3 regions of the Streptomyces sp. NPDC012835 genome follow, and region 3 is predicted to be linked to each of the others. Evidence: riboswitches for the same ligand, from Rfam matches in the RefSeq annotation. Region 3 holds a riboswitch; each other region holds the start of a gene.
The links. Region 3 has a riboswitch for thiamine pyrophosphate ahead of ACFY6S_RS28430 (thiamine ABC transporter substrate binding subunit). Riboswitches for the same ligand answer to the same signal wherever they lie in the genome.

Region 1 (2,313 bases), on a different contig from region 3:
CATCGTCTGAACGCCCAGCCGCTTGGCCGTCGTGTTCAGCTCCCCCAGCGTGCGCAACTCGGCGAACTGCGCCTCGTCGTTGGCGTCGGCGATGGAGCCCGGCCGCAGGCCGTCACCCAGGGAGTACGTCACGTCGTACGCGGCGAGGATCTCGCACAGCTCCTCGAAGTTCTCGTACAGGAACGACTCCTTGTGGTGCGCGAGGCACCACGCGGCCATGATGGAGCCGCCGCGCGAGACGATGCCGGTCTTGCGACGGGCCGTCAGCGGCACGTACCGCAGCAGTACCCCCGCGTGGACGGTCATGTAGTCGACGCCCTGCTCGGCCTGTTCGATCACCGTGTCCCGGTAGATGTCCCAGGTCAGCTCCTCGGCCTTGCCGTCGACCTTTTCGAGGGCCTGGTAGAGCGGGACGGTGCCGATGGGCACGGGGGAGTTGCGCAGCACCCACTCGCGGGTGGTGTGGATGTTGCGGCCGGTGGAGAGATCCATGACGGTGTCGGCTCCCCAGCGGGTCGCCCAGGTCATCTTCTCCACCTCCTCCTCGATGGAGGAGGTGACCGCGGAGTTGCCGATATTGGCGTTGACCTTCACCAGGAACCGCTTGCCGATGATCATCGGCTCGATCTCCGGGTGGTTGACGTTGGCGGGCAGTACGGCCCGGCCCGCGGCGATCTCCTCGCGTACGACCTCCGGGGAGACGTTCTCGCGGATCGCGACGTATTCCATCTCCGGGGTGACCTCCCCGGCACGGGCATACGCGAGTTGGGTGACCGCCCGGCCGGGGTGGCCGCGGCGCGGGCGGCGTGGCCGTCCGGGGAAGACCGCGTCGAGACCCCGTAGATCGGTCACTGCGCTCCGGAGCACTCCCCCGCGCGGCGAGGTGTGCTTGAGGCCGTCGTCCTCGGGGCGGACCGGCCGCCCGTCGTACTCCTCGGTGTCGCCGCGCGCGACGATCCAGTTCTCCCGCAGGGGCGCGAGGCCACGGCGTACGTCGGTTTCCACCGCGGGGTCGGTGTACGGCCCCGACGTGTCGTACAGCGTCACATCCTTGCCGTTGGTGAGGTGCACCTGCCGGACCGGCACCCGGAGATCGGGGCGTGAGCCCTCCACATATCCCTTGTGCCAGCCGATGGACTTCCCGGCCTCGTTCGGATTTCCCGAATCGGAGGCAGGCGTGCGTGCGTCCTGAACGGTCATGAGACCTACTCCCTACGCCGGCATTACCCGGTAACAGGTTCAGCGGTCGACGCAGCTCAGGCGGGTGGGGAAGAGTCCCGCACCACCTCGTTCAGCGCCCTCTCAGCCCGGTGCTCCGAGCTCCCGCGTGTGCAAAGGTGTCTCCACGCTAGCGCCATTTCGGGCGTGCTGAACAGAGGGCCCCCTCCTTCTTGCGATGATCTGGCGGTGACCTCACCCCAGCAGACTCACGAGCCGCACGGCCACTCGCACAGCCATGGGCCCGCCGCGCCGGTCTCGCTCCATCTCCGTAAGGTGATCGCGGCGGTCCTGATCCCCTTCGCGGCCGCGGTCGTCGTCGGGCTCGCCGTTCTCTGGCCGGGCGGCGCCCCCGCCCACGAGCGCACCGGTGTGGGCTTCGACCGGCAGACCGAGCAGGGACGCGTCGTACAGCTCGAACGGGTCGACTGCAAGGACGTGAACGCCTCGCAGGTCCCGGCGACCGGTGACACGTCCACGCCGCAGGGGCGCGAAGCGGTGCAGGAGGAGACCGGCACCTGCAAGAAGGCCACGATCGAAGTCACCAGCGGCAAGGAGAAGGGACACACGTTCGTCGAGATCGTCCAGCCGGACGCACCGCGGCAGTTTCACGTGAAACAGGGCGTGGTGGTGGCGTACGCGCCTGACGCTCCCCGCGATCTCCAGTACTCCGTGACCGATGTGGACCGCCAGTTCCCCATGGCCCTGCTCGCCGGCATCTTCGCCCTGGCGGTGGTCGTGGTGGGACGCATGCGCGGAGTCATGGCGCTGGTAGCGCTCGCCATCTCCTTCGCCATCCTGACGCTGTTCATCCTGCCCGCGATTCTCCAGGGCTCGAACCCGCTGATCGTGGCGGTCGTGGGGGCGAGCGCGATCATGCTGATCGCGCTCTACGCCTGCCACGGTCTGACGGCCCGTACCTCCGTCGCGGTACTCGGCACGTTGATCTCACTGCTGCTGATCGGGCTGCTGGGGTCGCTCTTCATCGGCTGGGCGAGCCTGACCGGCAACACGGACGACAACACCGGTCTGATCCACGGTCTCTACCCCGAGATCGACATGAGCGGTCTGCTGCTCGCGGGGGTCATCATCGGA
Region 2 (2,313 bases), on a different contig from region 3:
TCGCTCTCGCCCACCACCCGCGCCGCGACGGTGTGCGGCCCCTGGAGCGCGTTGTCCCAGTGGTGGACCAGCAGCCGTTCGCCGTAGCGGGCCGAGGGGAAGGACGCGCAGTCACCCACGGCGTACACGTCGGGCAGCGAGGTGCGCAGCCCCTCGTCGGCGGTGACGGAACCGTCCGGGCCGAGCGCGATGCCGGAGTCCGCCAGCCAGCCCGTGGCGGGCCGCGCGCCGATGCCCACGACCACGGCGTCGGCGGAGAGCCGCCGCCCGTCGTCGAGCGTCACCGTGCCGGGCTCGACGGCCTCCACGCGCGCGTGGGTGAGGAGTTCGGCGCCGCTCTCCGCGTACCAGCCGGTCATCGGGGCCGTGACCTCGGCGGGCAGCGCGCCCGCGAGCGGCCGGTCCGCCGCTTCGACCACCGTCACGGCGCACCCGGCCTCGCGGGCCGCCGTGGTGAACTCGGCGCCGATCCAGCCCGCCCCGACCACCACGATCCGCCGCCGCTCGCCGAGGACCGGGCGCAGCCGCACGGCGTCGTCCAGCGTCCGCAGCGGATGGACCCCGGCGACCCCCGCGCCGCCGGGCAGGCCGACCGGCTCAGCGCCGGTGGCGAGCACGAGCACGTCGTACGGAACGGGTCCGGCGGCCGTGTCCAACTCGCGGTCGGCGGGGCGCACTCCGGTCACGTCGAGGCCGAGCCGCAGATCGACGGAGAGCGCGCCGAAGTCGATGTCGAAGGCCGAGCTGTCGGCCTTGCCGAGCAGCAGCGCCTTGGAGAGCGGCGGCCGGTCGTACGGCGGGTGCGGTTCGGCCCCGATCAGGGTGATCGGGCCGCGGTAGCCCTTCTCCCGCAGGGCGACGGCCGTCTGTACGCCGGCCATGCCCGCCCCGACGACGACGGCGCCCGGTCCCCCGGTCCGCCCCGGTCCCCGCCGCCCCTGGTGTCCCTGGTGTCCCTGCTGCTCCGGCTCGCTCACCCGGTCACCTTACGCAGAGGGCGCGACGGCCACCGCACGCCGGGCGTGCCGCGGCGCGGGCGCCCTTACCGCACCGGCGGGCCGGGCGTTAGTCTGGCGGGCGACACTACCTCGCGGGAGTCCGGACGCACCGGGCTGAGAGGGAGGCTGACGCGGCCTCCGACCGTACGAACCTGATCCGGGTCATGCCGGCGAAGGGAGGGGCTGGACGCCCATGCAGTCGTCTCGTACCGGTCGCACCGGCAGTGACGTCCTCGTCGTCGGGGGCGGGATCATCGGTCTCGTCACGGCCTGGCGGGCCGCGTCGCGCGGGCTGCGCACCGCCGTCGCCGACCCCGATCCGGGCGGCGGGGCCGCGCGGGTCGCGGCCGGCATGCTGGCCGCCGTCACCGAACTCCACCACGGCGAGGAGACGTTGCTCCGTCTCAACCTGGCGTCCGCCGAGCGCTACCCGGCGTTCGTCGCCGAGCTGGAGGCCGCGAGCGGGCAGGACACCGGCTACCGCGCGTGCGGCACGCTCGCCGTCGCCCTGGACTCCGACGACCGCGCCGAGCTGCGCGAACTGCACGCGCTCCAGCAGCGTTCGGGGCTGGCCCCCGAGTGGCTGACCGGTCGCGAGTGCCGCCGGCTCGAACCGATGCTGGCGCCCGGCGTACGCGGCGGTCTGCGGGCGGACGGGGACCACCAGATCGATCCCCGGCGGCTGGCGCGCGCCCTCCTGACGGCCTGCGAACGCGCCGGGGTCGTCCTGCACCGCGCCGGCGCCGCCCGCCTCGGCGTCGTACGCGACCGGGCCACCGGCGCCGTTCTGTCCGACGGCCGTGTGCTCCACGCCGACCAGGTGGTGCTGGCCGCCGGCAGCCTCAGTGGCACGCTGGAGGGCGTACCGGACGAGGTGCGCCCTCCCGTGCGGCCCGTCAAGGGCCAGGTGCTGCGGCTGAGCGTGCGGCCCCCGTACGCGCCGTTCCTGAGCAGGACCGTACGGGCCGTGGTGCGCGGCGGCCACGTCTATCTGGTGCCGCGCGAGAACGGCGAGCTGGTGATCGGTGCCACCAGCGAGGAACGCGGCTGGGACACCACCGTCACGGCGGGCGGGGTGTACGAGCTGCTGCGCGACGCGCACGAACTGGTCCCCGGCATCACGGAGTTGCCCCTCACCGAGACCTGTGCCGGGCTGCGTCCCTGCTCGCCGGACAACGCGCCGCTGCTGGGCCCCACCGCGCTGCCGGGGCTGAGCCTGGCCACCGGCCACCACCGCAACGGGGTCCTGCTGACACCCGTGACCGGCGAGGTGATGGCCGACGTGCTGACGACCGGCGCGCTGCCGGACCTCGCG
Region 3 (2,313 bases):
TCCCGACCGCGTCACCATGTGCATCTCGTCCCAGGCGGGATGCGGGATGAACTGCCCGTTCTGCGCCACCGGACAGGCCGGCCTCGACCGCAACCTCTCCACCGCCGAGATCGTGCACCAGATCGTCGACGGCATGCGGGCGCTGCGCGACGGAGAGGTGCCCGGCGGTCCCGCCCGGCTCTCCAACATCGTCTTCATGGGCATGGGCGAGCCGCTGGCCAACTACAAGCGCGTCGTGGGGGCGATCCGCCGGCTCACCGACCCGGAGCCCGACGGACTCGGCCTCTCGCAGCGCGGGATCACCGTCTCCACCGTCGGTCTGGTCCCGGCGATGCTCCGGTTCGCCGACGAGGGCTTCAAATGCCGCCTCGCCGTGTCGCTGCACGCCCCCGACGACGAGCTGCGCGACACCCTCGTCCCGGTCAACACCCGCTGGAAGGTCCGGGAGGTGCTCGACGCCGCCTGGGAGTACGCGGAGAAGTCCGGCCGTCGCATCTCCATCGAGTACGCCCTGATCCGCGACATCAACGACCAGGCGTGGCGCGGCGACCGGCTGGGCCGGCTGCTCAAGGGCAAGCGGGTGCACGTCAACCTGATCCCGCTCAACCCGACCCCGGGGTCCAAGTGGACCGCCTCGCGCCCCGAGGACGAGAAGAAGTTCGTCGAGGCCATCGCCGCCCACGGAGTGCCCGTGACCGTACGCGACACCCGTGGTCAGGAGATCGACGGCGCGTGCGGACAGCTGGCCGCCTCGGAGCGCTGAGACCGTACACCTGTAGCCTGGGCCGGAAAGCACCACTCGATTTCCGACAGGGGAGCGCCACAGCGCTGAGAGTGCGGCACATGTCCGTGAGAGCGGGCAGCGGCCGCAGACCCTCTGAACCTTGCCCAGGTCATTCTGGGTAGGAAGTTCGGACACCACTCAAGCTGTTGCGCCCTGCCCCGGTTCCGGTCGCCCGGATGCCGGGGCGGGGCCGCGTCTTCTCCTGGACATCCCAGGAGGAAAACCAGTGAGCACCACCCGTAACCGGGCCGCCGGACTGGCCGCCGTCGCGATCACCACCGCGCTCGGGGTCTCGACACTCGCCGCCTGCGGCGGCTCCGACGGCGCGGGCGAAGCGGCGGACGGCGGATCCGGCGGTACGAAGTCCCGGACCGTCACCCTCGTCAGCCACGACTCGTTCAACGCCTCACCCTCCGTGCTGAAGGAGTTCACCAAGGAGACCGGCTACACGGTCAAGGTGCTCAAGAGCGGCGACGCGGGCGAGGCCCTCAACAAGGAGATCCTCACCAAGGGAGCGCCCCAGGGCGACGTCTTCTTCGGCGTCGACAACACCCTGCTCTCCCGCGCGCTCGACAACGGCCTGTTCACGCCGTACGAGGCGAAGAACCTGGACCGGGTCGACCCGGCGGCGCGCCTCGACGGGGACCGGCACCGGGTCACGCCCGTCGACACCGGTGACATCTGCGTCAACTACGACAAGAAGTACTTCGCCGACAAGAAGCTCGCGCCCCCCGCGTCCTTCGACGACCTGGTGAAGCCCGCCTACAAGAACCTGCTGGTGACGGAGAACGCCGCCACGTCCTCGCCGGGGCTGGGCTTCCTCCTCGGCACGGTCGGGCGCTACGGCGACGACGGCTGGCAGGACTACTGGAAGAAGCTGAAGGCCAACGGCGTCCAGGTCGTCGACGGCTGGGAGCAGGCGTACAACGAGAACTTCTCCGGCTCGGCCGGCGGCAGGAAGGCCGGGGCCGAGCGCCCGCTCGTCGTCTCGTACGCCTCCAGCCCGCCGGTCGAGGTGCTGTACGCGAAGCCGCGGCCCAAGACGGCTCCGACCGGGGTGGCCACCGGCACCTGCTTCCGGCAGACCGAGTTCGCCGGGCTGCTCACCGGCGCGAAGAACGAGGCGGGCGGCAAGGCGCTGCTGGACTTCCTGATCAGCGAGAAGTTCCAGGCGGACATGCCGCTGAACATGTTCGTGAACCCGGTGGTCGAGAAGGTCGCGCTGCCCGCCCTCTTCACCGAGTTCGGCGCCACCGTCGAGCGGCCCGAGACCGTCGCGCCGGCGAAGATCGCCGCCAACCGTGAGCAGTGGGTCCAGTCGTGGTCCTCGCTCGTAGTGAAGTAACGGCGAAGAGGCCGGCAGGGCGGGCCGGAGGGGCCGCACGGCGGGCGACCGCCGTCCGGCTCGCCCTCATGGCCGTGCCGTTCGCGTTCTTCGCGGTCTTCTTCGCCTACCCCGTCGCCGCGATCGTCGGGCGCGGGCTGAGGACCGGCGAGGGCTGGCAGTTCGGCCGGATCACCGGTGTGCT

Region 1: another riboswitch for thiamine pyrophosphate. It lies ahead of thiC (phosphomethylpyrimidine synthase ThiC); the one in region 3 lies ahead of ACFY6S_RS28430 (thiamine ABC transporter substrate binding subunit).
Region 2: another riboswitch for thiamine pyrophosphate. It lies ahead of thiO (glycine oxidase ThiO); the one in region 3 lies ahead of ACFY6S_RS28430 (thiamine ABC transporter substrate binding subunit).

The regions. Positions count from the first base shown of each region.
Region 1 covers NZ_JBIBBW010000005.1:177,917-180,229, forward strand. Annotated here, with positions in the region: gene thiC (phosphomethylpyrimidine synthase ThiC) at 1-1,200, opposite strand, end outside; TPP riboswitch at 1,193-1,337, opposite strand; gene ACFY6S_RS22190 (YibE/F family protein) at 1,408-2,313, shown strand, end outside.
Region 2 covers NZ_JBIBBW010000002.1:325,717-328,029, forward strand. Annotated here, with positions in the region: gene ACFY6S_RS08930 (NAD(P)/FAD-dependent oxidoreductase) at 1-881, opposite strand, end outside; TPP riboswitch at 1,081-1,194, shown strand; gene thiO (glycine oxidase ThiO) at 1,192-2,313, shown strand, end outside.
Region 3 covers NZ_JBIBBW010000008.1:261,121-263,433, forward strand. Annotated here, with positions in the region: gene rlmN (23S rRNA (adenine(2503)-C(2))-methyltransferase RlmN) at 1-763, shown strand, start outside; TPP riboswitch at 802-927, shown strand; gene ACFY6S_RS28430 (thiamine ABC transporter substrate binding subunit) at 1,011-2,129, shown strand; gene ACFY6S_RS28435 (ABC transporter permease) at 2,198-2,313, shown strand, end outside.